DNA from 3 places in the Rhodococcus sp. OK302 genome. Region 3 is predicted to be linked to each of the others. Evidence: riboswitches for the same ligand, from Rfam matches in the RefSeq annotation. Region 3 holds a riboswitch; each other region holds the start of a gene.

Region 1 (9,946 bases), 470 kb from region 3:
CCCGCCGTCGCCGGCCGTTGGCGGTGCGTCACCGCTCCCCCGACCAGCACTCGATCGCCGTCCGGAACGTCGAGCAAACCGTTGGCCGGTACTACCCCCAAGGCATCGAGTTGCTTGCGAAGGAATTGTGTCGGGAAGGTGCCGGGAGAAACGCCGGTCGCCCACACATCCGCCGACGCCAATTCCACGTCGCTCATGCCGGGCAAGGTGGGAGCCGTAACCGAAGCGCCGATTCCCGGTAAACGATCCGGACGCTCCGCTGCCGCAGCGCCCGCAGCCCACAACGCTTCTCGACGCGAAATCCCGAAGCTGGCGAGCGCACCGGCTGTTGCCAGCGATTCTGCTTGCGCCGTAGTGAGTTCCACCCTTCCGGTCAGGTCCAGAAACGAGGTGAAGGGACCGTCCGAGATGCGCTTCTCGACGATTTTCGCCGCGAGCGCATCACCGATATTGCGTACCTCTCCCAGTCCCAACCGCACCTCGAGTCCTTCCGCTTCGACGGTGGCGTGGGCGAGACTGATGTTCACGTCGGCCCCCTGTACCGGCACCCCATGCCGACGCGCATCGGCAACGAGCGACTGCGGTGAGTAGAAACCCATCGGCTGCGCTCGCAGCAGTCCGGCACAGAAGGCTGCCGGATGATGCAATTTGAACCACGACGAGTAGAAGACCAACGCGGCAAAACTTTGTGAATGACTCTCCGGGAAGCCGAAATTGGCGAAGGCATGCAGCTTTTCGTAGATGCGATCGGCTACGGCGTCCTCAATTCCGTGGAGGTCACGCATTCCCTGATACAGCCTCGCCCGCAGTTGCTCCATCTTCTCACTGGACCGCTTCGATCCCATGGCCCGACGCAGTTGATCCGCCTCGGACGGCGTGAATCCCGCGACGTCGACGGCCATCTGCATCAACTGTTCCTGAAACAACGGAACACCCAGCGTCCGCTTCAGCGACTTCTCGAGCGACGGGTGGTCGTAGGTGACGGGTTCGCGTTTGTTGCGTCGACGGATGTACGGATGCACTGATCCACCCTGGATAGGACCGGGGCGGATGAGCGCAACCTCGACTACCAGATCGTAGAAATTGCGGGGCTTGAGACGCGGCAGTGTTGCCATTTGCGCCCGTGATTCCACTTGGAACACTCCCACCGAATCTGCCCGCTGCAGCATCTCGTACACGGCAGTCTCCGAGAGGTCGAGTTGCGCCAAATCGACTGTGACACCTTTGTGTTCGGCCACCAGATCCATCATGTAGTGCAGAGCTGAGAGCATTCCTAGCCCGAGGAGGTCGAACTTGACCAAACCTGCTGCGGCACAATCATCTTTATCCCACTGCAGGACACTGCGATTGGCCATTCGCGCCCATTCCACCGGGCAGACGTCAGCGATGGGTCTGTCGCAGATGACCATGCCGCCGGAGTGGATGCCCAGGTGGCGCGGAAACCCTTCGATCTGCGCCGCCAATTCCAGAACCGGTCGCGGGATATCCGTCTCGGCATTCTTGTCGATACCTCCCCACCGACCCACCTGCTTACTCCACGCATCCTGCTGCCCTTGCGAAAAGCCCAGTGCCCGAGCCATATCCCGCACCGACGACTTGCCGCGATAAGTGATGACGTTGGCAACCTGCGCGGCATAGCCGCGGCCGTACTTGGTGTACACGTGCTGGATAGCTTCTTCACGACGGTCGGATTCGATATCCACGTCGATGTCGGGCGGGCCGTCACGCTCGGGCGCCAGAAACCGCTCGAACAGCAATTCGTTGCGCACCGGGTCGACATTGGTAATGCCGATGGCGTAACACACGGCAGAGTTTGCCGCGGAACCTCTTCCCTGACAAAGAATGTCATTGTTCTTGCAGAACGAGACGATGTCGTGGACAACCAGAAAGTATCCGGGAAAGTTCAAGGTCGTTATGACAGCCAGTTCGTGTTCGAGTTGCTTGTAGGCCTTCGGCGCTACCTCGGGAGCGCCATAGCGCTTCAACGCACCTTCCATAGTCAATTCGCGTAGCCACGACGCCTCGGTGTGGCCCGACGGCACATCGAACGGCGGAAGTTTCGGAGCGATGAGCTTGAGATCGAAGGCGCACTCACGCGCCAACTCGGCTGCGCCACTGACAGCCTCGGGATAAAGCGAGAACAGTTCGGCCATCTCTTCACCCGAACGTAGGTGTGCCCCGCCCGTCGGAGCCAACCATCCGGCTGCGTCGTCCAGGCTCTGCCGGGATCGGACAGCGGCCATCGCCATCGCCAGTCTTCGCCGAGCGGGTGCCGCAAAATGTGCAGCGGTAGTTGCCACTGTGCGTAAGCCCTGCTCGCACGCCAGCTCGACAAGAACGGCATTACGCTCGTCGTCCTCGGCCAGCCCGTGATGGGTGAGCTCGACCGATACCCGTTCGGCGCCGAAACGCTCGACCAGATCCCGTAGCGCCTCTGCAGCAGCTTCTCGACCACCGAATGTGAGCGCTTGCCGCACATGACCTTTCCGGCAACCGGTCAAAATCTGCCAGTGCCCGCCGGCAGCTTCGGTCAAGGTATCGACGTTGTACTGCAACTTCCCCTTCTCACCGCCCGCCAAGTGCGCGGCGGCAATCTCACGGGAGAGTCGCCGGTACCCTTCCTGCCCCCGCGCCAGCACCAGCAGGTGAGTTCCGCCCGGATCAGGGGTTCCGGTACGAGGTACCGAATCCAAGGACAACTCGGCCCCGAATACCGTCCGCATCCCCCATTCACGGGCGGCCTCCGCAAACCGCACTACTCCGTAGAACCCGTCGTGATCGGTGACAGCGATAGCTTCGAGACCCAACCGCACCGCCTCTTCCACCAACTCTTCCGGAGGCGACGCCCCGTCGAGGAAACTGAAGGCCGAATGGGCGTGGAGTTCGGCATAGGGCACTGTGCTGCCACTTGCCGGGGCAAGCTCACCCGCGCGGTACTCCCCGCGCTTGCGTGACCAGGCCGGACTGTCACTTCCGTCACCCGGAAACAAATCCTCATGTTCAACCCGGCCGTGTTGAATTTGGCCGACCCGGCCGGCTCGCCCCGAGAGCACCCGCTCCATCTCGGACCACGTCGGCGGTCCATTACCCCAACCCATAACTTTGCCTCACGTATTACTCGATCCACATGCTCGATCTACGGAGATGCTGGGAGGGAAGGCGCATCATGTATCGAACTTATGTTCGATACGCTCAATTCTGGCAGGTTGCCTGCTGTCCGTCAAACAAGAGCGGTGAGGGCGCGCACTCGATCTGCGGGTGCACGCTTCGGGCAACTGGTGCACTTGCCCTCACCCGGCACCTCGTAGATCAGGCAACACGACGCCCGTTGCGTGAACCTCCGCTGCCCCGAAGGCACCAGCGTCAACGGATTCTCCACCGGTACAGAATTTCCGGACCGATCCACGTCGACGAATCGAGGCCGTGGAATAGGTGCTCCTTCGCTGCGTAGGACGTCGATCAATCCAGTGGCGCAAGCACTTCCGCGCTCCCGGCGCATTCCGGCCGCGTCAAGGCTGCGGTTGGCAATGGAGTCGGTGGTGATTGCCCACAGCGCATTCTCACGGACTCCGGACACCTCGGCCAACACCGTGATGACTGGGGCCAGAGCTCCGTACATCGCTCTACCCAACTCGCCGATACTTGCAGAGATGGGGATGACCGATCCTGCCGCAAATCCTCCAAGATATCCGTTGTCGCGCAAAAATATTCGACCATCGCGCAACGACGGATCAGCTGCGAACCCGGTGACCAACCCCGTCCCGAGAGGGATTCCGGCCAACGTGGAACTGGCCGAATACCACCACAGGGTTCCGTTGACGCGGTCGTCGTCGCTTCCCCAACGCCGAGCAGTATCAGCGACGCGTGCCGACATCCAGTCGGCATCCGTCATCAACTCTGCCGGAACGGTTTCCGGGTACGCGTCGAGGCCCTCGAAGAACGGTACAGCGGCCGCCATCCGCGCATAGATCTCAGCGATCTTCTCACTCATGCCAACCCCACAATCTCCATCCGCGGACGCACACCTTGTTCCACTCGAGCCTTGATCCCGAATACCTCGGCCAACAACGATTCTTCCAGTACCAGGGCGGTCGGCCCACACGCACGCACGTCACCATCGGCGAGGACTGCCAGTCTGTCGCAGTACTCGACAGCCAACCGTAGATCGTGCATCGTCACCACAATCGCCAAGCCTCGAGACGCCAATTCGGTGAGCAGTTCCATCACGATCAATTGATGCCGTAGATCGAGGTGGTTGGTCGGCTCGTCGAGCAACAGGATCTTGGGTTCCTGCGCCAGCGCACGGGCAATCGACACGCGTTGTCTTTCACCGCCCGAGAGACTGGCGACATCGCGCCCGGAAAGTGCCGCGAGGCCGACCTGTTCGATGCAGCGATCCACGATCTCGGCATCGCGGCTCGTGGTCCGATCCAACCAGTTCCGATGCGGTGTCCTACCGAGCGCTACGGATTCGCGAACCGAAAGCCCGCCGGACACAGCAGGTTCCTGGACACTCGCCGATACAGTTCGAGCAATGTCCCGGCGCGAGAGCGACGTTGCGTCCACCTGATCGATCAGCACCGCCCCGCCGCTGGGAGTCAGGGCGTTGTAACAACAGCGCAGTGCCGTGGTCTTGCCACTGCCGTTCGGTCCGACCAGACCGAGAACTTCACCCGCTGAAACCTCGAAGCTGATGCCGTGCAATACCTCCCGGTTACCCAGGCGGGCTCGGGTGTCCACGAGTTCCAGTAGCGTCACTGGCTCCAGCCCTAGCGTCACTGTTCCAACCTCCGATACTGACGAGAAAGCATCCAGACGAAGATGGGTGCACCCACCAAGGCGGTGATGACGCCCACGGGCACCTCCGTCGATTCCGATACCGAACGAGCCACTGTGTCTGCAGCGACCATCGCAACGGCCCCCAACAGTGCCGCTGCCGGGAGGAGACGAATTGCTCTGGTACCTACAACAAAGCCGGCAAGATGCGGGATCAACAATCCGATGAAGCCGATGCCGCCGGCGACGCTCACGGCGGCACCGGCAAGCACGGACACCGCGAGAAGCGACAACACGCGAAACCGTCGTACGTTCATACCGAGAGCAGCGGCGCCGTCGTCACCCGTCTGCAGGACGTCCATCCATTGCGCGCTGAGCATCAGCGCTATTCCGACGACAACGAGCGCAACTGTCGGGAAGATCAGCGTCGACCATCGTGCGTCACCGAATCCGCCGGCCAACCAGTGCATCACGGAGGTCACATGCTGATCGTCTGCCAAAACCAGAATGCAGAAAGTGATGAGCGCCGAGAATATTTGTGAGAGTGCAACACCCACCAGAATGATCGCCGTCGGCTGTGGGTATCGCCCACCGATCAACAAGGCCAGGAACAACGGCGCCATCGCCCCGATGAAGGCCGCTGCCGGGATCGTGAAAACCCCGAGTACGCCGGCTCCGATTCCGAGCACGGACACCAACACAACCATGAAACCGGCGCCGGACGACACTCCCAGCAGGTAGGGGTCCGCGAGCGGGTTACGCGTGACGGCTTGAGCCACTGCACCCGACATCGCCAACGATGCACCCACGACAGCTGCGGTGAGCGCGCGCGGGAGTCTGGAATCGATGACGATCGACTCCCTCGCTACCGACCACCAGGTCTCGAAAGTTCCTGGCGCCAAGCGTGCTCCAACTATCGCCCACACATCACCGACTGGGATACGGACCGATCCGAAGGACACCGCCAGCCCCAGCGCCACCGCCAGTGCGATCAGTAGGCCAACGAGCAGAGTGCCGTACCCGGCACGCGAACGAGTCACTGTGCCGCGTCAGAGCCTGCAGTTGAAGCGCCCGGATGGAATGCCGTGGCGATTGTCTGCGCTGAACGCACCAGGCGTGAACTCTCGAAGAGATCCGCCAGAGGTACCACGACAAATCGGTTCTGCTGCACTGCCGGTGTCGTTGCCATCAACGGCTGGGACCGCAGGAAGTCGATCTTCTGATCGGCTGTCTTGTCGCCGTAGTCGATGATGACGATGGCCTGGGGCGCGCGTTCGGCAACGGTCTCCCAGGTGGTCTTGAAATAGGGCTTGGGTCCTTCGGAGAAGATGTTCGTCACACCCGAGTACTCCGCTACCAATTCGCCGACGCCGACGCCGCCGACAGTTGTCGGGACGTCCTCGCCGCTGTCGTAGAAGAAGGAGGACACCGGCGCAGCATGATCGACCGAAGCGCGGACCTCGTCGAGGCCGGTACTGATCTGCTCGGCCACGGCGCGAGCGGAATCTTCGACGCCCAAGACGCGGCCGAGCTGGGTGTAGTCGTTCACCAGGAGTCCGATGTCGGGGAATCCGGTGCCGCAGTATTCGGAGAAGAGGAAGGTGTTGATGCCGTGCTCTGCGAAGGCATCCCGTGATCGACCCTGCTTCTCGTTGAAGGCACTAGTCATTCCGCCCACTACGAAGTCAGGATTCACGTCGAGGATCTGCTCCGCACTCGGGAAGGTGTCGGACAGACTGGGAATCTTGTTGAACTGTTCTGCAGTCTCCGCGGTGGGCGGGTTGTCGCTGTACGCCCGACCGACGATGCGGTCACCCGCACCGATCTCGATGAGAGCCTCGGTGACATGGCCGTTCAGGGACACGATGCGTTGCGGAGGCGAATCGAAGCTGACTTCTCGATCACAATTGGTGACGGTGATCGGTTGCGCAAAAGACTCGACCGAAGTGGAACCTTCTGCCGCTTCGCCTTTCGAACAGCCGGTAGATACCAGGGCAACCGCGATCAAGGCGGCGGCAACTCGGGAGGCGGAAATCTGCAGTGACACGGGGACCTCGTAAGGGCTCAGAGCCACGAATGAGAATCCGACAGCGAACTCTTCACCGCGTGGATCCGCGGGCCAGAACTCCTGCTGGACTTCCGTTTCGTAGACCACGACGAATGGGATGTCGCACACCGCACGGTGGGTAATCGGACTCGTCGACGCTCGGAAACTACCGAGACTTTCGACCTACCGTTGCGGGTCAGTGCCGGATTTGGACCGGCTTCCCCCACTCGTGTGGCTTACAAGTGCTTCACAGCAGTATGCACGATGCATCCGAACCGGGTCACGCGGATCCAGGAAGGCTCGCATCGACGAAACCTGAGGCAACAGGATTCCGGACCATTACAGTCGGTACGGCCATGTCCGAAAAATGTAAGTACCGGAGTTGAAATGACACGTTGGGCCCATACCGTCGTCTACCGAAAATGGTGGGTGCTCTCGCTCGCGATCCTCATCGTGCTCATCAGCGGCGTCTGGGGTCTCGGAGTGTTCGGCAAACTCAGCCAGGGCGGGTTCATCGATCCGGGAAGCGACTCCGCAAAAGTCGCGGATATCATCGAGGCGAATCTCGGGCCCCAAACACCCGACATCATCGCGATCTACACGCCGACGGACGGCCGGACCCTCGACGACATCGGACCGGCAGTGACGGCCGCCGTCGATCAGTTCAAGACGGAAGTATCGACGGCGTCGGTGAAGTCGTATTGGACCGCCGACGCCGCAACACGTCCGAACCTTCTGTCCCACGACGGGACGATGGGGGCTGTCGCCATCACGTTGGCACCGGACTCGGGGATCACGTCGGCAACCTTCACCGATCTCCTTCCGACACTCGAAGTTGAAGGTGCGCAGACACAATTCGCCGGTAATACCGTGGTCGGTGTCGCCTTCAACAACACGCTGGAGAAGGATCTGGTAGTCGCTGAGGCCATCGCCATCCCGATAACCCTGGTGTTGTTGGTCTTCATCTTCGGCGGCATCGTCGCTGCGGCTGTACCGGTTTTTGTCGGCGTCCTGAGCGTGATGAGCGCCTTGGCTGTTCTTCGGATTCTGACCTACTTCACCGATGTCAGTTCGTTCTCCATCAACGTGGCATCGCTCCTCGGACTGGGACTTGCCATCGACTACGGCCTGTTTGTTGTCGGCAGGTTCCGTGAAGAGCTCGAATCCGGGTCCGAACCCGGCGCAGCTGCCACCCGCACCGTTCTGACTGCGGGCCGTACCGTCATGTTCTCGGGTCTACTTCTCATCTGTGCGTTCAGCGGCATGCTGGTGTTCCCCCAATCCGTGATTCGTTCACTGGGATTCGGGGCCATTGCCGCGGTCCTGAGCGCCGCTGTCCTGTCATTGACCGCAGTGCCTGCGCTGCTTGCCATTCTGGGCCACCGCATCAATTCGTGGACCTGGCGCAAGGGTGCAGCCCAACGCGGAGAAGAACGTTCGCGTAAGTTCTGGGGACGCGTCGTCACCGGGGTGATGAAACGCCCAGTGGCCGTGTCGGTCACGATCGTCACCGTCCTGCTCGTTCTGGCATCGCCGCTACTGGGCGCGCGGTTGGGCGAACTCTCGTTCACCGCACTTCCTGCCGACGACCCAGCCCGCGTCGCCATGGAGACCTTGGTCAACGATTTTCCGCAAACCGGCAACGGTGCGACGCTGATCCTGCAAGCGCAGGGCGACACCGTTCTCACACCCGCAGAGGGCGCCGCAATCGCCGAAGCTGCGGGCCAGGTCGAGGGCATCGGGCAGGCAACCGTCGTCGCGACCACGAACAAGTTGGTCGCGGTCCAAGCGTTCTACAGCGAAGGTTCCACGTCGCAGTCTCAAAGCAGCGCTGTCACAGACCTGCGGGCGATCCCCGCACCGGACGGCACCGAACTGTTGGTAGGCGGCGGTCAAGCCATGGTCGACGACGGCAATAATGCTGTCCTGCACTGGTTGCCGGTCATGATGTTGATCATGGTCGGTTCAACCCTGGTCCTGTTGTTCCTGGCATTCGGATCAGTGGTGTTGCCGATCAAGGCGGTCCTCATGGCGGCTTTGAGTTTGGCCACCACCTTCGGTGTACTCACGTTCGTATTCCAGGATGGGCACGGCGTCGAACTGCTCGGGGTCAGCCAAACTCCACTCGAAGCTACCTTCGTCGTGTTGATCCTGGCCGTCGTCTTCGGATTGTCCACGGACTACGAGGTTTTCCTCATGTCCCGCATGGTCGAAGCCAAGAACGCGGGCGCGACGACGGAGGAGGCAGTCAAGTTCGGCACCGAGCGAACGGGACGGATCGTGACTGCCGCCGCACTACTTCTCATCGTCGTGACAGGTGCTTTCGCGATGTCCGGACTGGGCGTGATGAAGTTCCTCGGCGTCGGCATGATCGTGGCGTTGATCGTCGACGCGACCATCATCCGAATGTTGTTGGTGCCATCCCTGGTGAAGCTCATGGGCGATGCCAACTGGTGGGCACCGGCGTGGATGAAGAAAATTCACGCAAAAGTCGGTATCGGTCACTGATCGTGCTTCGCTCTAGCCGATTAACTTACTTTGGAGTAAGTTAGTCGGCTATGGCCACATACATCGTCACGGGCGGTACCGGATTCCTCGGTCGAGCGGTGCTGCCGCTCCTTCTCGAGCGTGATCCAATCGCCCAGATACATGTGCTGGTCAGAGCTGGTTCCGTGGCCAAACTTAGGGCGCAGATGTCTGATGTTGTCGGCCACGATCGGGTACATCCGATGATCGGCGATCTGACCGCACCCGGATTGGGCGTCGACTCACCGCCAGCCGCCGATCACATCCTGCACCTCGGCGCGGTGTACGACCTACGAGCCGGTGACGAGCAAGCCTCCACGAATGTCGAAGGCACCCGATCGGTGATCGACCTCGCCGTCCAACTCGACGCAACCCTCCATCACGTGTCGTCGGTCGCGGTTTCCGGCAGTTATCCCGGAACGTTCAGCGAAGCCGACTTCGACTGCGGCCAAGCCTTTCCGACGCCCTATCATCGCACCAAGTTCGAAGCCGAAAAGCTGGTTCGGGAGCGCGGCGGTCTCACCTGGCGTGTCTATCGCCCGTCTGCTGTGGTCGGCAATTCCGTCACCGGGGAAATGGACAAGATCGACGGTCCGT
Region 2 (9,946 bases), 1.7 Mb from region 3:
CGACCACGTCACGGCCACGGCAGCCGAGCTCGGTCTGGAATTGAATTACGACACTGCCCTCGCATCCAACACCTTTGACGCTCACCGGTTGCTTCACTTGGCCGGGGATAAGCAGTCGGACCTTCTGGATGCACTGTTCAAGGCCTACTTCAGGGACGGCAAGATGATCGACGACCGTGAAGAACTGGTCCGCATCGCCGTCAGCGTGGGATTGGATGCGGATACGGTTCGGGATCAACTTGCTTCCGACGCAGCAGCCGACGCGGTTCGCGAGGATCTGTCGATGGCGCGTCAGTTCCAGGTGAGCGGTGTTCCGTTCTTTGTTGCCAACCGTGCAATAGCGGTCTCCGGTGCACAAACGGAAGACGTGTTCTTGCAGTTACTCGCTGCGGCTTCCCAACCTGCCTGAGCTATCCGATGTGGCCTGGCCGGATGACGTCGGGATTATTCGGAGCAGTGTTTGTTGTTGGACCTTCGGTGACTGATCAAATTGTGATTGACCAAGATGTGACCGGCCAGGACCTCACCGTCGAGGTGTGGTCGGATGTTGCGTGCCCGTGGTGCTACATCGGCAAGACCCGATTCCAAGCTGCTCTCGACCGTTTCGAGAACAAGGATCGCGTCAAGGTCATCTGGCGTTCGTACCAGCTGGCTCCCGAGACTCCGGTGGGCGAGGGCCGCACCGAACTCGAGGCTCTGGTCGAGATGAAGGGAATGGCTCCGGATCAGGTGCGGCAGATGTTCTCTTCGGTTGCGAATACGGCAGCCGAGGTTGGCCTGGATCTCGATTTCGATACCGCGATCGCCGCCAACACCTTCGACGCACACCGGTTGCTTCATCTGGCCGGAGACAAGCAGGCTGACCTACTCGAGGCTCTGTTCAAAGCGCACTTCAGTGACGGCAAGGTGATCGACGACCGCGAAGAACTGGTCCGCATCGCTGTCAGTGTGGGATTGGATGCGGATACCGTCCGCGCGCAACTTGCCTCCGACGCAGCAGCCGACGCGGTTCGCGAGGATCTGTCGATGGCGCGTCAGTTCCAGGTGAGCGGTGTTCCGTTCTTTGTTGCCAATCGTGCAATAGCAGTGTCCGGTGCTCAGCCCGAAGAGGTGTTCTTGCAGTTGCTCACTCAGGCCTCCGAGTCGGCCTGATGCAATCGGCTGGCGCACACTGCCGGAGCACTCGAGAACGGCAGTAGGTATGCGCCGACGTCGGGGACGGAGAGGGTGACGTCTGCAGCGTCGACAAACCTGTAGGGCTGCGCCGCAACAACTCCCGCCAAATTCTTACGTAGACGAGACATTTCGGCCCGTACGGTTACCGTGCGGGCCGAGTCTCCGAACAGATCATGCGCCAACTGCGATGCTGTTCGTCCGCTCCGCTCGGATCCCAGGAGAAACAGAATTTCCGCATGCCTCGGTGTGGGAGAGTACGTCCATTCCCCAGATCCTGATGTCACGGTCACGGACATGTTCTCGGAGTCTCGGAGGTCGATGTGTATCGCGGCGGCCGCGATCTCGGTGCCGGACGTCGTCGGGCGAATTAGCCAACCGCCGGGGAGCGGATTCAATTCGCACAGACCGAGCGACGGAAACCAGGTCTTGCCGGGCGTCATTGCAGTGGGAAGCAGGATTCGCGTGCGATGTGGGAGCGAATCGACTGCAGCAACCCAGCCGTGAGAATCGGTAACCAGTGCCGGAGAACTGCCACGCGCAAGCATCGGTGCTGCGACAGAACGTAATTGGTCGAGGTTGTCGCGATGTTTGTCGCGCAAGTGCGATTGGGCGAGGCGTGCGACGGCGTCGACCAGGGCAAGAGTGGTGGGATGGACGGTTTTGGCCGGGCCGCTGATGTCCACGACACCGATGACACGACCGTCGCGCGGATCTCGGATCGGTGCACCGGCGCAGGTCCACGAATGATGGCTGCGCGCATAGTGTTCGGCCGAAAATATCTGGACGGCCTGACTTGACACCAGTGCGGTGCCGATGGCGTTGGTGCCGACCGAATTCTCTGCCCAGTTCGCGCCCTCGATGAATCCGAGCCGTGCGGCCTGATCCAGTACGCGATGGGAACCGCTGCGCCACAGCACTGTTCCGTGGATATCCGCGACCACCATGATGTTTTCACCGCTCGCGGTAACTGATTCGAGCCCGCGAGTCACATCGTCGAGAACGTCGTAGAGGCCGGATTCGCGGCGTCGTAGGTCTAGTTCGGCTACATCCATCGACGGTTCGGTGTGATTCTGCTCGGGATCTACTCCGAGATCTTTCAAGCGCTGCCAGGACTGACGCACCACATCGCGGGGGCGTGCCGGCGATTTGTCGCCGGCCATCGTCGCGTCGTACACCGCGGCGAGGGTCCTCGCGTAGTTACGAGGATCCTCGCCGGGTGGCATCGCGGGTTCGGGTAGCCGAGTCTCGACAGTGGACATGTCAGCGGCTGATCGATCCGGTGGTTGTGGCGCTCATCCAGGTCTCCTCGTTGGCATTGGCCGATGAGAGAGTTATATGTGATGGCGACCACACTATAGAAGGGTTGCAGGTGGTTGCAATGTGCAGAGTCAGACCTTCGCGACAGGCTGCGGTGCAACCATTTCGACTGGAGGATTCACCTTTCGGGCCGGAATCAGCGTCGTGATGGCGGCCGCGAACAGTGCGGCGCCGCAAGCGATGAGAAGGCCGGTGCGGAATCCGGCTTCCGTCGGCAGGGTGTGCCCGCCGAAGTCCATGCTCATCTGCGCGAGAACAACGCCGACGACGGCAGCGGAGATCGAGGTGCCGACCGAGCGCATCAGTGTGTTGAAGCTGTTTGCCGATCCGGTAGCGGACGGCGGGACAGCGCCCATGATCAGTGCCGGCATCGAGCCGTAGGCAAGGCCGATTCCCGCGTTGCAGATGCACGTGACGATCAACAGTCCCCAGGGCGTTCCCATGAGGAACATCGAGGATCCGTAACCCGCGGCGATGACCAGAGTTCCGAGCAGCAGCGTTATTTTGGGCCCCCGGCTAGCGGAGAGTTTTGCGCCGGCGACTGAGACAGTCATCATGACAAACCCGCCGGGTAGCATCCACAGTCCCATTGCCAGCATCGACTGTCCCATGCCGTATCCGGTGGCTTCGGGCAGCTGAAGGAGTTGCGGAAGGATCAGTGCCTGGGCGTACATTGCGAAGCCGACTGCGATGGAAGCCCCATTGGTGAACAACACCTGAGGCCGCGCGGCGATGCGGAGATCGACCAACGGATCGTCGGTGCTCAGCTCCCACCAACCCCAGGCTGCCAGGACGATGATGGTGGTCGCGAACAGTCCGAGGATCGATCCGCTGGTCCAGCCCCAGTCGCCGCCTTTCGAGACGCCCAGGAGGAGCGATATCAAGCCGACTCCCAGGCCGAGGGCGCCGATCAGATCGAAGCGGCCACCGGGATTGTGCACGGGTGTGGTGGGAACGAAGAACCAGATCAGCACTGCGATGGCAACGCTGAGGACGGCAGATCCCCAGAAGAGGACGCGCCAACTGGTGTGCTCTGCCACGGCAGCAGCCATGGGGAGTCCGAGGGCTCCGCCGATGCCCATGGAAGAGCTCATCAGGGCGATTGCGGAATGCAGTTTCTCCGGGGGGAATAGATCGCGCAGTGCGCTGATACCCAACGGGATCATGCCGACGCCGATGCCCTGGAGTCCGCGGCCGATGACCATCGGCATCAATGACGACGCCGTAGCGGCGACAACTGATCCGGCAATCAGGGGAATCGAGCAGATCAGGATCATCTTTCGTTTGCCGTACAGATCGCCGAGTCGGCCGGTGATCGGTGTTGCCACTGCGCCTGCGAGCAATGTGGCCGTGATGACCCACGACGCGTTGGATGCCGATGTGTTGAACAGTTTGGGGAGATCCCCGATCAGTGGCACGACGATCGTCTGCATGAGCGCAGCGACGATGCCCGCAAATGCGAGCACTCCGACGAGGCCGCCGGGGCGGACGTCGGGTTGCGTCGAACTTTCCACGCGCTTCTCCTTATTTGTATAAAGTAAAGAATCGTTTACGATGCGAACGAGTTGCATCATGCAAGAGATGTGCAGCATACATATCGTTTGTAGTGTGCACATACCGGTGGGGTACCGTCGGGCCGGATCCCGTATGGACGGGGGCAAAGAGTGGATCGACAGAAGGACCGGCATGGACAAGCCCACGCATTTGATCGAATTCGAGACCATGCTCCTGGGGCGATATCTGACCATGCAGGTCCCTCGATCCAAGCGTGACGGCAGCAATCTCGACCGCAGTGCCTACACGTTGTTGAGTCGCATCAGTATTGACGGCCCGATGTCCATCGGTGAACTCGCTGACGCCTTCGGGTTGGATACGTCGACGCTGAGTCGTCAAACATCATCGATGTTGAATTCCGGACTTGTAGAACGTATTTCGGACCCGGAGGGGGGAATGGCGCGCAAGTTTCGGATCACCGACGAGGGGGCGCGCAAGCTCGAAGCCGAGCGTGCCGACAATATCGTCGGCCTGGGTCAGGTAATGGAAGATTGGGATCCCGAGGACGTCGCCACCTTTGCGTCATGGCTGCAGCGTTTCAATACCGACATCGAAAGGCTTGCCGGGCGGCCCTGGCCCCGTACGTAGTTGGAGTTCGGTCCTCCGGCATTGCAACGGATTGCAACGCTTGTGACCTGAGCCTGCGATGCGGTGTGCTGTGTATCACATTCCGAGAAGGAGAAGTGATGACGCAAACCATCGATTCCACGGTTTCACCCACAGTGGCTGTGACACCTCAGGATCGCGTCGACGCCTGGCTGGCAGATTTCGAAGCAGCACTGGCAGCTCGCGACATCGCACGCGTCGCAGAAAAATTCGCCTACGACAGTTTCTGGCGTGACCTGGTGACGTTCACGTGGAACATCAAAACCGTCGAAGGACGTGAGCAGATTGTCGACATGCTCACCGAGCGTCTCGACGACACCGATCCGTCTGGATTTCGCACCACCGAGACGCCGGACGAAGCTGACGGAGTCATTTCTGCCTGGATCGAATTCGAGACTGCAACCGGCCGGGCCCACGGACACCTTCGATTGAAGGGTGATGAGGCCTGGACATTGCTGACGTCTCTCCAGGAACTCAAAGGCCACGAAGAAGGTAAAGGAACCCGTCGACCCCGCGGGGCGAAGCACGGTGCCGACCCCAACCGCGTGACCTGGGCAGAGCAGAAGGAAATCGAAGACCGCGAACTCGGTTACACCGCACAGCCTTACGTCGTGATCGTCGGCGGCGGACAGGGCGGTATCGCGCTCGGCGCCCGTATGCGTCAGCTCGGTGTCCCGGCCGTCGTGATCGACAGTCACGAACGCCCCGGCGATCAGTGGCGCGGACGCTACAAGTCCCTGTGCCTGCACGATCCGGTCTGGTACGACCACCTGCCCTACATGCCGTTTCCCGACAATTGGCCGGTATTCGCCCCCAAAGACAAGATCGGCGACTGGCTCGAGATGTACACCAAGGTCATGGAGGTTCCGTACTGGAGTTCCACCACCTGCACCTCGGCGTCGTTCGACGAGAAGGCGCAGGAATGGACAGTCAACGTCAACCGAAACGGTGAAGTGTTGACGTTGCGGCCCAAACAGTTGGTGATGGCGACCGGGATGTCCGGCAAGGCGAACGTTCCGACGTTCCCGGGGCAGGACACATTCCTCGGCGATCAGCACCACTCGAGCAAGCATCCCGGCCCGGATCAGTACGTAGACAAGAAGGTTGTGGTCATCGGGGCGAACAACTCCGCACACGACATCTGCGGGGCGCTGTGGGAGAACGGCGTCGACGTCACGATGGTGCAGCGCAGTTCGACGCACATCGTGAAGTCGGATTCGTTGATGGACTTGGGCTTGGGTGATCTGTACTCGGAGCGTGCACTGGCTGCCGGAATGACCACACACAAAGCTGATCTCACGTTCGGATCACTGCCGTACCGGATTATGCACGAATTTCAGATTCCCGTGTACGACGCAATCCGTGAGCGGGACAAGGACTTCTACGACAGGCTCGAGAAGGCCGGCTTCGAGCACGACTGGGGCGACGACGGTTCGGGCCTGTTCATGAAGTACCTACGACGCGGCTCGGGCTACTACATCGACGTCGGCGCAGCCGAGTTGGTTGCCAACGGAGATATCAAGCTGGCACACGGGAATGTTCGTGAATTGACCGCTGACAGTGTCATTCTCGAAGACGGTACGGAACTGCCGGCCGATGTCGTGGTGTACGCAACCGGTTACGGCTCGATGAACGGGTGGGTTGCCGATCTGATCGGTCAAGATGTTGCGGACAAGGTCGGCAAGGTGTGGGGCCTCGGCTCGGACACGACCAAGGACCCGGGCCCGTGGGAAGGCGAGCAGCGCAACATGTGGAAGCCGACGCAGCAGGAAGCTCTCTGGTTCCACGGAGGTAATCTGCATCAGTCGCGGCACTATTCGCTGTATCTCGCGCTTCAACTCAAAGCGCGTTACGAGGGCATCCCGACGCCGGTGTACGGCTTGCAGGAAGTGCATCATCTGAGCTGACGCCTGCTTGTGCTGTGCGCCTTTATTAACCGCGGGCGGTTAATAAAGGCGCACAGCAGTTTCAGCGAACAGCGAACTTTTTCGCGATTTCGACTTCCTTCGAGGCGCGCTCGGTGAGGAAGGCGAAAGCCAATCCGAGAACGAGCCACAACGTCGCCTGCGTAGCGAGCGACGACAATCGGAACTCCCACAGCAGAGTTGCCGGAAAATCGTCGCCGACCTCGTTGATCGTGGGCAGTGATACGTAACCGATCGCGACGATCACCAAGAACGCAGCAACTGGAGCGGCGATCCGGACACTGAGGAACTCATGAGCTGAAACAGCTTTCGCGGCGGCTGCCGCAGCGGTGACGGCCAACAAGCCCAGAATGACGGTGGCAAGCCACAGCAGCGTCCGCTGGTTGATGGTGTCGGGATCGCCGACAGCGGGAGGATTGGCCGGGTACTTGAAGAAGGGCACGGCTTCGATAGCGAGCCACCCGCCTGTAGCGATGGTTATTGCCAACAACGGCCCGGCCATCGAGGTGATCCGTCGGGTGTAGTTGGCAACTACGGCGAAGATCGCGCCCAATGCCAATCCGGCCAATGATGTGGCGAGAAACAGTCCGGCGCGTTGACCGTCACGAGTAACGAGGGGTGCTTCTTCGCTGCCATGGGTATGTCCGCCGGCACTGCTGGCTTCCTCGATCGCGATGGCGGCATTGACGTGCGGTTCACCCAGCACGTATGCAACCCCGCCGGCAAGGATGCCCGCGATCAAACCGGCCAACAAGCCACGAATCAGAAGCTTCGTGAAATTGTCGGCTAGTGGCACGGCACGCCCATCAAGTGGCGTCCGTCGTGCATCAGTTCATGCATGTACATGCCGGTGCGCGAGATTGCGCCCTGGTCGAATCCGACCACGTAGAGAGTCAGCATCGCGAGCACAACTATTGCTGCGGCGATGAAAGCGAGACGAGTCGAATCGATCGACGTGTCGGGAGAATAAGCGAGTGCCATCGAAGCCTCCTGGGATTTCGCGTCCCCTAGGTCCATGCGATGGCCGAAGTGTCTGGCTGTCGAGGTTGTTCACCTCGAATTACAGTGGCGCGACCGCTCCGGGCTTTCACCGGATTCCTGTCGGACCATCGCGTTTACAAGCGAACCATAGCAGCGAATGGCGTCTGATCGTGAAGGATTTTGTTCGCCAGGCGAGCGAAATCCTTCACGATCGTCACTCAACTCTTGGCTGGGACGTCCAGAACTACCTCGAATTCGAGCAGCGACGCACCCGAAGCGACGGGCTTCGCGCGCTCACCGGAGTGCGCTGCGCGGGCCGGACCGTCGCGCCAGTCGGCGAACGCCTGCTCGGTCTCCCACTGCGTCACCACGAAGTAGCGGCTCTCGCCCGCGGTGGGGCGGAGGAGTTGGAACCCGAGGAAACCGGGAGAGTTCTCCACTGCGGATGCGCGTGCTGCGAAGCGCTTCTCCAGTTCGGGGCCGGCGCCCTCGGGAATTTCGATTGCATTGATCTTCACGACTGCCATGTATCCGACATTACCGCGCGCGCTCACCGCGTACGGTGACACTCGTGTTGCATGACGAAGGTGGGACGGGTCAGCCGATTCTTTTGTTGCACGGCCTCATGGGTAGTGCACGAACCTGGCGCCGGCACGTGCCGTGGATTCGCGAGTTCGGACACGTCTACACGTTTGACGCGGCCGGGCACGGTCGACCTGCACCGAAGGAGCTGACGACGGAGGCGTTCGTCGAGGACGTCGCGGCGGCAGTAGCGGGAATCGACGAGCCGATGATCGTGATCGGGCACTCGATGGGCGCTCTCCACGCCTGGTGTTTTGCAGCGGCACATCCGGAAAAGGTACGGGCGTTGGTCCTCGAAGACATGGCACCCGACTTCCGCGGACGCACCGCGGAGAACTGGGCGCAGATGGTATCGGCGTGGCCTCAGCCTTTTGCTACCGAGGATGCGGCAAAGGAGTTTTTCGGTCCGGTTGCCGGACAATACTTTCTGGATTCATTCACCCGTCGCGACGACGGTTGGTACCTCCACGGTGACGTCTCCACATTCCGGGATATCTCCGAGGAATGGGGAACGCGCCATTTCTGGGACCAGTGGGCTGCGGTGACTGCGCCGACCTTGCTTATCGAGGGCGAGTACACAATTACACCGGACGGTCAGATGCGTGAGATGGCGCAGCGTCCGGGAACGCAGTACGTACGCATTGCTGACGCCGGACACTTGGTCCACGACGATCAACCGCAGAGTTATCGGGACGTCGTGACGGAATTCTTGATAGCTCAGAGAGCGAGCTGACTGCGGATCGACTCTCCTGCCTGCTCGAGTTCGACAGCTCGCCGGGCCAGCAGGCCCGCGGCGAACTTCGCTTTGTCTCCGAGGTGCCGCGGGACGACGTGTAGGTGGGAATGGAAGACCGTCTGCCCAGCCGCGCGTCCGTCGTTGACCAGAAAATTGACTCCGTCCGCCGCGATATCGCATCGACGCAGTGCTCCGGCTACCAGCGTCCCGACGCGGAACATCTCAGCGCCCTCGTGGTTTTCGAGTTCGTCCAGGTTTGTCGCATGGCGCTTGGGGACTACGAGCGTGTGCCCGCGACTGACCGGTCGTGCATCGAGGAAGGCCAGCACGGTCTCGGTTTCGAGGATCCGGATCGCCGGTTGGGCGGCTCCGACGATGTTGCAGAAGATGCAGGTATCGGTGTTCATGCCTACAGAATGTATCCGGTCGACCGATTCAGAGCAGTCGAAGTTCCCGTGCCCGGGTGAGGGCTTCCTTTCGATTGTGCGCACCGAGTTTGCGATACATCGTGCGCAGCTGGGTCTTGATCGTATTAACGGATACGAAGAGTTTGTCGGCCATTGCCGCCGAACTCAGTCCGTCGTCGATCAGTGAGAGGACGGTGCGTTCACGTTCGGTCAATGTGACGATCTGCAACGATTGTGGAAAAGCTTCGGCTGGAATCACTTTCAAGAACTGTGCGAGTGCGCTGGAATTGGTTTCCGCCAGGGATTCGAGCTGATCGATGTCGGGCCGGGCAATGGTCGAGAACGACCGCAGATTGCCGGTCTGATCTGCGATGCTGCACGCTTTGGACCAGGCCTCTGCGGCTCGCCGGTGTTCACCCAACTGGCAATGTGCGACGGCCTGAACGAGGAGTGTTTCCATCTGTGCGCGCGGGTATGATTCACCGGCCCAATCGAATTGGTGGCACAGTGCCACTGCGGCTTCGTTCTGTCCCGTCTTCTGGCGGAGTCGGGCAACAGACGTCAGGGTCCACGGATTGTCTGCCGGGTCGTCGATCTCGGCGGCCAGCGCCGACGCTTTGTTTCCGTCCCCGAGAGCAAGAGTGAGATCGATTTCGGTCGAA
Region 3 (9,946 bases):
GAGCTTGTGGCGTCAGGGCCAATTGATGCGCCGGGGCGGGCTGTACCAAGTCACGGATCGCCTATATCAGGTGCGAAACAACGACCTCGCCAACCTGACGGTCGTAGAAGGCGATGAGGGCCTGATCGTCATCGATTGCATGGCGGGCGTTGAATCGGCGCGCCAGGGCATGAAGATGATTCGTGAGCACGTCAGCGACAAACCGGTGGCGGCAATTATCTACACGCACACACACATCGACCACTACGGCGGCGTCAAGGGAATCGTCGATGTCGACGACGTCGCGTCGGGGAAGGTACCGATCATCGCGCCAGGCACGATCGCGTCGTTCGACAAGTTCGCAATCGGTGAGAATGTGGTTGCGGGTAATGCCATGGCCCGGCGTTCGTTCTACGCATTCGGCGGACTGCTCGACCTCGGGCCGAAGGGGATGGTTACGTGCGGGATCGGAACGATCAGCACCAAAGGTCCACTGGTCTCGTACATTTCCCCCACGGACAGCATCACCGAGACCGGAACGAAACGAGAAATTGCGGGTCTGGAGTTCGAATTCCTCTACGCACCCGACACCGAGGCTCCGGAGGAAATGCATATCTGGATCCCCGAACTCGCAGCGCTGACCTGTGCGGAGAACGCCAATCATTCGCTCCACAACATCCAGACATTGCGGGGGGCACGTACGCGCGACGCCCGCAACTTCGCCCGATATCTGGATGAGACTCTCGAACGATGGGGAGACGACGCAGCAGTTCACTACGGTCCGCACACCTGGCCGGTGTGGGGCAACGAGAACCTGGTGCCGTTCATCGAATCACAAAGAGACACATACAAATACATTCACGACCAGGCGCTGCGTCTGGCGAACAAGGGATACACACCACTCGAAGCTGCCGAGGTCATCGAGCTACCGGAGGAACTCGGGCGTAAGTGGTACAACCGCGGATATCACGGAACCCTGCACCACGACGTTCGAGCCGTCTACACCAAGGAGTTGGGAATGTGGGACGGCGATCCGGTGTCGCTACATCCACATCCGCCGGTGGAGTCGGCCAGACGTTTTGTCGATCTCCTTGGTGCACAGAAGATTCTGGACGAGGGCAAGCGGGCTTTCGATGCGGGAGACTACCGCTGGGCCGCTGAGATCCTGCACAAGTTGGTGTTCGCACAACCGGAGAACACCGAGGCGAAGAACCTCCAGGCTGACGTCTACGAGCAGATGGGGTATCAAGCCGAAGGGCCGCAGTGGCGCGGAATCTACTTGTCGGCGGCCCTGGAATTACGTGAAGGCTCGCAGCCTCCGCCCTACATCACGGCGAGTGAGGACAGTGTCCTCGCGATGCCCATCGACATCCTGTTCGACTTCGTCGCAATACATCTCATCGGAGACAAGGCAACGGACGTCGATCTCCGCATTGATTTCGTCTTCACCGATCACGACAACGAAACGTGGACTACGTGGGTCAAGCGTGGCGTACTCAATGCCAGACGGGGAGCGGCATCGAACACCCAGCTGACGGTGTCGGGACCGAAACCTGCGCTGATCGGTGCACTTTTGCAACCCGGTGCAGCGCCTGAGTTGGCTCGGGCCGGGAAGATCTCGCTCGACGGCGACGATTCTGCTTTGAAGACGTTGGGAGAGTTGTTGGATACCTTCGATCCCAGCTTCAATATCGTCACGCCGTAGCTCGTAGTCGAAGGGACAGATTTTTCGATGTGTACGCGATTGGTATATCTGGGGCCGAACGACACTGTGATCACGGCCCGATCGATGGATTGGAAGGTCGATCTCGGAACCAACCTGTGGGCGTTTCCCCGTGGCATGGAGCGTGCGGGGTGCGCCGGGCCGACTTCGATAACGTGGACATCGTTGTACGGCAGCGTTATTGCCACCGCCTACGACTTGTGCACGACGGACGGGGTGAACGATGCGGGGCTCTCGGCCAATCTGCTGTGGCTGGTCGAGTCCGAGTACCCAACCTATGACGGATCGACGCCCGGCTTGTCCATCGCGCTGTGGGCTCAGTACGTGCTGGATCGATACGCGAGTGTGAAAGAAGCCGTCGAGGCATTAGCGGCGGAACCTTTCACCCTTGTGACCGCGTCCGTTCCCGGAGAAGACCGGCTTGCGACATTGCACATGTCGCTCTCGGATGCCGGCGGTGACAGTGCGATAGTCGAATACATCGATGGCCGTCCGACAATTCATCACAACCGGGACTATCAGGTGATGACCAATTCCCCGACCTTCGACAAGCAACTCGCTGTCAACGAGTACTGGAAGCAGATCAACGGAACCGTCATGTTGCCCGGAACCAATCGTGCTGCGGACCGATTTGCGCGGGCCTCCTTCTACGTCGACGCAATTCCGAAGACCGACGACGCTCGGACCGCGTTGGCCGCGACGTTCAGTGTCATCAGGAATGTCTCCGTGCCCCTGGGTATTTCCACTCCCGACGAGCCGAATATCTCGTCGACGCGGTGGCGCACCGTCGTCGACCACAAACGCGGGCTGTACTTCTTCGAGTCGGCGATGACACCGAACACTTTCTGGGTGGACGTGTCATCGATCGATCTGAGTGAGGGGTCGGGAGTACGCAAGCTTGACCTCGGGCCTAACGAGAGCATCGTCTATTCGGGAGATTCCACTGATCAGTTTGCGCAGGCTGAACCGTTCGTCTTTGCCGGACTGTGAGTGCTGGCAGGGGCTGAGGGCCGGCAGGGTTTGAGGGCCGCAGGCCGGAGGAACAACCGGTCGTATTCGGTCCGCTGCTCGCAGCCGCGGAGATTGGATCGCGTACCGTTTCCTTTCATGGAACTGACTCGAGTAGCGGTGGGCAAGGGGTCGTGCACCGTTCGGATCGACGGACCGGTCAGCAAGCATGCGGTTCTGTTGCTTCCGGGCAAGGGTGATCCTGTTGATGTGTACGACAAAGTGTGTGAGCGCCTGCACAATTCGGATTTGCGCACCGTAGCGGTGGAATCGATCGAGAATCTCGACGAAACGACTGCTGTGGTCCTTCTGGACGAGTTGAACATTGCGTGGGTGAATTTGGTGGGGCACCGGGAGGGCGCGGATCTTGCGTGGTTGTTGGCGGCACGTCAGTTCGGACGGTTTGCGAGTCTGATTTCGGTGGATCGTGGTCATCCGGCGGCCAGTGACGTTGTTGGAGTTCCTCCGGTCGAGGTGCCGACCACGATTGTTGTGGGTAGCGCCGGACGTGCACTTGCGGACGCCAGCGGCCGGTTCGTGTACTCCGATTTCCGGGTGGCAGAAGTGCCCGGTGTGGACGACATCGTGAAGTCGGCTCCGGCAGAACTTGCGACGGAGATCGTGCTTCGCACCAGTTCCTGGTGAACATCTGACAGACGACAAAGGCGGGCACTCCTTAATGGAGTGCCCGCCTTTATCTGTCGAAAAGCCGATCAGATATCGAGTCCGAGCAGTGCGTTCTCGACAACCTCGGCCAGAGCCGGGTGGATCCAGTACTGGCCGCGGGCCATGTCCTGAGCGGAGAGTCCGAAGCTCATGGCCTGGATGAGCGGCTGGATGACAGTGGGCGCCTGGGTGCCCATGACATGGGCGCCGAGGAGACGTCCGGTCCCGCGCTCCGCGATGACCTTGCAGATGCCTTCTTGATCTTCCATCGCCCAGCCGTAGGCGACGTCGCCGTAGGCCTGGACCTTGACGGTGATGTCGAGGCCGGCGTCGCGGGCCTGTTTCTCCGTCATGCCGACGTCGGCGATCTGGGGGTCGGTGAAGACGGCGGCGGGAACGAAGCGATGATCGGTGCTGCGTAGCCCGGAGGTGTCGTTCCAGGCGTCCTGCAGCAGGTTGTGCTGAACGACCCGCATCTCGTGGTTGGCGACGTGCTTGAGCTGATACGGCGATGAGACGTCACCGAGCGCGTAGACGCCTTCAACGCTGGTGCGCTGGTACTCGTCGACGACGATGGAACCCTTGTCGTCGAGTTCGATGCCGGCCTTGTCGAGGCCGAGAAGATCGCCATTGGGCTTGCGGCCCACCGCAACCAGGAGGACGTCGCCGGAAACGACTGTGCCGTTGTCCAGCTCGACGGCGATGTTGTCGCCGTCAGCCTTGACGGATTGCATCGGCGAGCCGAGGTGGACATCCCACTTCTTTGTCGCGAGTTCGGTGAAACGCTCCGAGATCTCGTCGTCCAGATGACGCAGCAGCCGCCCACTGCGGCCGATGATAGAGACGCGAGAACCCAACGCGGAGAACACGTGTGCAAATTCGGTAGCGATGAATCCGGAGCCGACGATCACAAGATGCTCGGGAAGTTCCGGCAGACGCATGATGTCTTCGTTGGTGTAGTACTTCACACCGCTCGCGGAGATCTCCGCGGGAATGATCGGGCGCGACCCGGCCGCGATGACTACCTGATCTGCCGTGATTGTTTCGCCCGTACCGGTGTCGATGGTCTTCGGACCGGTGAAGGTGGCGTGGCCGCGGTAGACGGTGGTGTTGGGGAGATCCTCGCTGCGGTAACGCTCACCGCCGGCGGAGATGGGATCGATGCGCCCGAAAACGCGCTTGACGATGTCCGACCAGCGGACGCCGTCCAGGGTGGCGTCGACACCGAACTTCTCGGCATGCGAGATGGTGTTGGCAACCTCGGCGGCGTAGACGAACATCTTGGTCGGGATGCACCCGACGTTGAGGCACGTGCCGCCGAAGGTGCCTTCTTCGAGGATGGCGATCTTCTTGCCGTCGAAACGCTCGTCGGGCAACGAGTTTCCGGAACCACTGCCGATGATGGCAAGGTCGTAATGCGTCACTGCGCAGTCTCCTGTGTGATGTCAGCGTCTGCGGCGAGGTGGCCTTCGAGCCACTCCAGCCACAGATCCAGTTCGGAAAAAGCTGCGGCCAGAGGCTTCTCGGTGGAGAGAAAGACGTCATGGCGCGCGCCGTCGATAGGAACGATGGTAGTGCGGTCGCCCAGGCAGCCGGCCCACCGCGCGATCTGCCGCACGTCGAGGACCGAATCCGCGATGTCGACGCTCGGGTTGTAGGACTTGGCGAATTGTGACTTCTTGGAGCGCAGGACCAGGGCGGGCACTCCGATATCGAGGCCGCGATGCAGTTGCGCGTGTCCGGCACGAACTGCTCGCATCCAGCCGAACGTGATGGGGCAACCGGATAGGGGTTTCCAGTCCAGGTTGTAGTCCCACTCGCCGTTGGCGGAGACGTGCAGGCTCGAGCCGTACGTCGGCAATCCGGTACCGGGAATGACGGTCTTCGCGGACACTCGGCCCACTGCATCGATGGCCGCCGTGCCGACGGATCGAACCATCGGCGGGCCCTGGAGGTCGAACCACGGGCTGTTGAGCACGATGCCGGCGATGCCGAGTCCGGCGGTTCCGCCAGGCCTGCGCTGGAGTCGGTCCAGCCACAACGGCGCGATCAATCCGCCGGTCGAGTGAGCCATCAGCAGCAGTTCACTGCCGTCGGTTTCGGCATTGACGATGCGCAGTGCCTCGTTGAGTTCCGCGTCGTACAACGCGAGATCCGACACGTAGTGGGCGGTGTGGCCCGGTTTCAGCGATCGCCCGCACTTGCGCAGATCCAGCGCGAAGAACGCGTAACCCTGCGCAGCGAAGTGCTCCGCCAGATGTTTCTGGAAGAAGTAATCGGTGAACCCGTGTATATACAGAACTGCACGGGTTGCGCGGGCGGCGTCGCCTGGCGGTTGATAGCGGACGAGTGTGGCATCCACCTCACCTTCACCGTCCGGATCGGTTCCGAGAGGAATGGTCAGCTGCTGATATCCGTCTCCGAGGACGTCTGGAACCCATGTAGTCACAGATCACAATCTAATCGTCGTTTCACGTCCGCGTTGTAGCGCACAATTGGGTGTGGTTAACGGCGCACTTACGCCCAGGTAACCTGTTCGGCGTAACACAGCAGGCGGATGCGCGCACGGCAAATGACAAGGAAGTCGATTCTCCAGTGTCGAATCAGAACGCGGTAGAGACGAAGACGGATGTAGTGCTCGTGGGCGCAGGCATCATGAGTGCGACGCTGGGCGCCCTGTTGCGCCAGTTGCAGCCCGATTGGTCGATCTCGACCTTCGAGCGCCTCGATGCCGTCGCAGCCGAGAGCAGCGACCCGTGGAACAACGCAGGAACCGGTCACTCCGCGCTCTGCGAGCTCAACTACACCCCCGAGAACCCGGACGGCACGGTCGACATCAAGAAGGCCGTCAACGTCAACGAGCAGTTCCAGGTGTCCCGCCAGTTCTGGGCGCACGCGGTTGAGCAGGGCATCCTGACGCAGCCCAAGGAATTCATCAATCCCGTCGCACACGTGAGTTTTGTCCACGGTGAGGCCAACGCCAAGTACCTGCGTGCCCGCTACGACGCACTTGCCGGCAATACCCTGTTCCGCGGCATGGAGTACATCGACGATCCGGCCGAGTTCACCAAGCGTCTGCCGCTGATGTCCAAGGGCCGCGACTTCTCGGACCCCATTGCTCTCAACTGGAGCCAGGACGGTACCGACGTCGATTTCGGAGCGCTCACAAAGCAGCTCGTCGGCCATATCGGCAAGACCGGCGGCATGATGTACTTCGGCCACGAGGTCACCAACCTGACGCAGAACTCCGACAAGACGTGGACAGTCAAGGTCACCAACACGCGTACCGGTGAAAAGCGCGTCGTCCGTACACGATTCGTATTCGTCGGTGCCGGCGGTGGCGCTCTGCACCTGCTGCAGAAGTCGGGCATCAAGGAAGCCAAGGGCTTCGGCGGCTTCCCGGTCAGCGGTGCGTTCCTGCGTTGCACCAACCCCGAACTCATCGCGCAGCACAGCGCGAAGGTGTACGGCAAGGCCGCTGTCGGCGCTCCGCCCATGTCGGTTCCGCACCTCGACACGCGCGTCATCGGCAACAAGCCGGGACTGATGTTCGGACCGTACGCCGGCTGGTCACCCAAGTTCCTCAAGCAGGGTCGCGTCACGGACCTGCCGGGTTCGGTCAAGCCCAACAACATCCTCTCGATGCTCGGCGTCGGCGTCAGCGAACTCGGCCTGGTCAAGTACCTCGTCAGCGAGCTCACCAAGAGCGAAGCCGGCCGTATCGTCGACCTGCGTGAGTTTGCCCCCAAGGCACAGGCTCAGGACTGGGAGCTCATCACCGCGGGCCAGCGTGTCCAGGTGATCCGCCGGGCCAAGGGCAAGGGCGGCGTCCTCGAATTCGGTACTGCCGTCGTGGCCGCCGAAGACGGATCGATCGCCGGCCTGCTCGGCGCATCCCCGGGTGCGTCGACGGCTGTTCCGGCCATGCTCGACGTCCTCGAGCGCTGCTTCCCGACCGAATTCCAGGGCTGGAAGGGCAAGCTTCGCGAGATGATCCCGTCCATCGGCGTTAAGCTCGCCGACAACGAGGGCCTGTTCGACCAGGTGTGGGATTGGTCTTCGAAGGTGCTCGAGCTCGATTCGGCCGCCGCAACCGGGGCTTCTCCGGTCGCGGATACCGCAGCAGCTGTGTGATAGTCGAGTCCATGACGGCAACAGCAGCACTCAAACGTTCGTGGGCACTCGATCTCGACAACAAGACGTTTTACGAGTTGCTGAAGCTTCGAGTGGAGGTCTTTGTCGTCGAGCAGGCTTGCCCGTATCCCGAGCTGGACGGGCGAGACCTGCTGACAGAGACGCGCCATTTCTGGCTCGAGCAGGACGGCCAAGTGGTGTGCACCCTTCGTCTTCTCGAAGAGCACGACGACGGCAAGAAGAGCTTCCGAATCGGACGACTCTGCACTTCTCGTTCGGCTCGTGGCGAAGGTCACACGACGCGATTGCTGCAGGCAGCGCTCGCCGAGGTCGGCGAGGCACCGTGTCGCATCAACGCCCAGACCTATCTGGTCGAGATGTACAGCAAGCACGGCTTCAAGACGGACGGCGAAGAGTTCCTCGAAGACGGAATTCCCCACACGCCGATGCGTCGTGGCGGCGGCGAAGCGTTTGTAGTCGCCAGCTAGTTCTGTAAGACAATTGACTCTGGTCGCGCCGCGACAATTGACCCTGGTCGCGCCGCGACAATTGACCCTGGTCGCGCCGCGACAATTGACCCTGGTCGGCTCGCTGAAAAGTGAGCCGACTAGGGTTTTTTCGATACCGAATGCTCGCGGGGAAGTCCTGTTCGATTCAGGCGCGGTCCCGCCACTGTGAAAGATCTCATCTGCGAAACGAGATCTCAGCCAGGTTGCCGCGACATTCGGATAAGCCAAGTTCTCGGCGAGGAAACCGAGAGGTGGAGGGATGTCGACGTGCGTGTAGAAGATGATCAGAGCGCGGTAGCGGGTTTTCCGTTCAGCGCCGTTGTAGGCCAGGACCAATTGAGGCTGGCGTTGATCCTGTGTGCGGTGCACCCGGGAATCGGCGGGGTGCTGGTTCGCGGCGAAAAAGGTACGGCCAAGTCCACGGTGGTGCGCGCTTTGACGGCGCTGCTGCCGGCGGTCGACGATGCCGGTGTCAGCCGTCCCGCGCGGCTGGTGGAACTTCCCGTCGGTGCGACGGAAGATCGGGTGATCGGCTCGATCGACCTCGAGAAGGTTCTTCGCGACGGTGAACGAGCTTTCCAGCCCGGGTTGCTGGCCGCAGCCCATCAGGGTGTTCTGTACGTCGACGAAGTGAACTTGCTCCACGATCATCTGGTGGATGTTCTCCTCGACGCTGCGGCAATGGGCCGGGTGCACATCGAACGTGACGGAATCTCGCACTCGCATGCAGCGAAGTTCGTTCTCGTGGGAACCATGAATCCCGAAGAGGGAGAACTGCGTCCACAGTTGTTGGATCGTTTCGGTCTCGCAGTGGATGTGGCAGCTTCTCGGGATGTCGATGTGCGCATGGACGTTGTGCGTCGCCGCCTCGACTACGAACGCGACCCGCAGGCTTTTGCGGCCCGCTACGCGCCGGCCGATCAGGAACTGGCGGCCGAAATTCTTGCGGCACGTGGGCAATTGGATTCCGTGGAGTTGAGTAACCGTGAGCTACGCAGAATTGCGTCACTCTGCGCATCTTTCGACGTCGACGGTATGCGTGCCGATCTGGTTCTCGCTCGCACCGCTACTGCCCATGCCGCGTGGCGCGGGGACACCGAGGTGACCGAAGAAGACGTGCAGATTGCCGCGGAATTGACTCTGCCACACCGTCGTCGACGCGACCCGTTCGATGAGCCGGGCCTCGATCAGCAGCAGTTGGACGACGCGCTGAGGCAGGCCGACCAAGATGCGCAGCAGCAGGCAGACGACGATGCGCGCGCTGGTGAGCCTGAGTCTCCCGAAAACCCCGAAGATGGTAGCCCTGAAGACGGTGGCCCGAATGATTCTGGCCCCGATGACGGACCTGACGATGACGGTCCGGAGGATCCTGACGGTCCGGGCGGGGGAGTGCGCGCCGCCGACCGACCGTCTGCTCCACCGAGCAGCCAATTTGCCACCAAACTCCTCGAAGTTCCCGGTGTGGGCGAAGGTGCGCCCGGACGCCGTTCGCGGTCCGAGTCTTCGCGTGGACGCGTCGTGCGGTCCACTTCCGATCGCGGCCACGGACTGCACCTGACAAGCACGGTCTTTGCGGCTGCGGGATCCCAGGTTGCTCGCGGCCGCACTACGGGACGGCTTCGGCTGGCGCCGACGGATCTGCGGGGCGCGATTCGTGAAGGGCGAGAAGGCAATCTGATCGTCTTTGTTGTCGACGCATCGGGTTCGATGGCGGCGCGTGATCGCCTGTCTGCTGTCACGGGGGCGGTGGTTTCCCTTCTTCGTGACGCGTACCAGCGCCGCGACAAGGTTGCCGTGATTACGGTGCGCGGGCGCGAGGCAGAAATCGTTCTGCCGCCGACGTCCTCGGTGGATATCGCTGTTCGTCGGCTGCAATCCATGCGCACGGGCGGTAAATCGCCACTGGCAGAAGGGTTCCTGCGGGCCC

Evidence for each region. A riboswitch is a leader RNA that binds a small molecule or an ion and turns the genes downstream of it on or off. The one in region 3 is predicted to bind cobalamin.
Region 1: it holds a riboswitch for cobalamin, as region 3 does, so the genes downstream of both, BDB13_RS12935 (ABC transporter substrate-binding protein) here and BDB13_RS15165 (magnesium chelatase subunit D family protein) in region 3, are expected to answer to the same signal.
Region 2: it holds a riboswitch for cobalamin, as region 3 does, so the genes downstream of both, BDB13_RS07120 (CbtB domain-containing protein) here and BDB13_RS15165 (magnesium chelatase subunit D family protein) in region 3, are expected to answer to the same signal.

Annotation. Positions count from the first base shown of each region.
Region 1 is NZ_NPJZ01000001.1:2,816,983-2,826,928, reverse strand. It holds gene BDB13_RS12955 (error-prone DNA polymerase) at 1-3,098, opposite strand, end outside; gene BDB13_RS12950 ((2Fe-2S)-binding protein) at 3,221-3,991, opposite strand; gene BDB13_RS12945 (ABC transporter ATP-binding protein) at 3,988-4,758, opposite strand; gene BDB13_RS12940 (FecCD family ABC transporter permease) at 4,776-5,816, opposite strand; gene BDB13_RS12935 (ABC transporter substrate-binding protein) at 5,813-6,823, opposite strand; cobalamin riboswitch at 6,941-7,113, opposite strand; gene BDB13_RS12930 (MMPL family transporter) at 7,211-9,331, shown strand; gene BDB13_RS12925 (SDR family oxidoreductase) at 9,382-9,946, shown strand, end outside.
Region 2 is NZ_NPJZ01000001.1:1,557,404-1,567,349, forward strand. It holds gene BDB13_RS07085 (DsbA family oxidoreductase) at 1-409, shown strand, start outside; gene BDB13_RS07090 (DsbA family oxidoreductase) at 478-1,152, shown strand; gene BDB13_RS07095 (GAF domain-containing protein) at 1,131-2,399, opposite strand; gene BDB13_RS07100 (MFS transporter) at 2,565-4,064, opposite strand; gene BDB13_RS07105 (MarR family winged helix-turn-helix transcriptional regulator) at 4,180-4,635, shown strand; gene BDB13_RS07110 (flavin-containing monooxygenase) at 4,734-6,560, shown strand; gene BDB13_RS07115 (CbtA family protein) at 6,622-7,374, opposite strand; gene BDB13_RS07120 (CbtB domain-containing protein) at 7,365-7,559, opposite strand; cobalamin riboswitch at 7,584-7,724, opposite strand; gene BDB13_RS07125 (antibiotic biosynthesis monooxygenase family protein) at 7,778-8,086, opposite strand; gene BDB13_RS07130 (alpha/beta fold hydrolase) at 8,131-8,874, shown strand; gene BDB13_RS07135 (HIT family protein) at 8,859-9,284, opposite strand; gene BDB13_RS07140 (response regulator transcription factor) at 9,313-9,946, opposite strand, start outside.
Region 3 is NZ_NPJZ01000001.1:3,291,643-3,301,588, forward strand. It holds gene BDB13_RS15130 (alkyl/aryl-sulfatase) at 1-1,684, shown strand, start outside; gene BDB13_RS15135 (linear amide C-N hydrolase) at 1,712-2,692, shown strand; gene BDB13_RS15140 (alpha/beta hydrolase) at 2,810-3,355, shown strand; gene mtr (mycothione reductase) at 3,424-4,800, opposite strand; gene BDB13_RS15150 (alpha/beta hydrolase) at 4,797-5,825, opposite strand; gene mqo (malate dehydrogenase (quinone)) at 5,972-7,510, shown strand; gene BDB13_RS15160 (GNAT family N-acetyltransferase) at 7,522-7,998, shown strand; adenosylcobalamin (AdoCbl) riboswitch at 8,122-8,277, shown strand; gene BDB13_RS15165 (magnesium chelatase subunit D family protein) at 8,287-9,946, shown strand, end outside.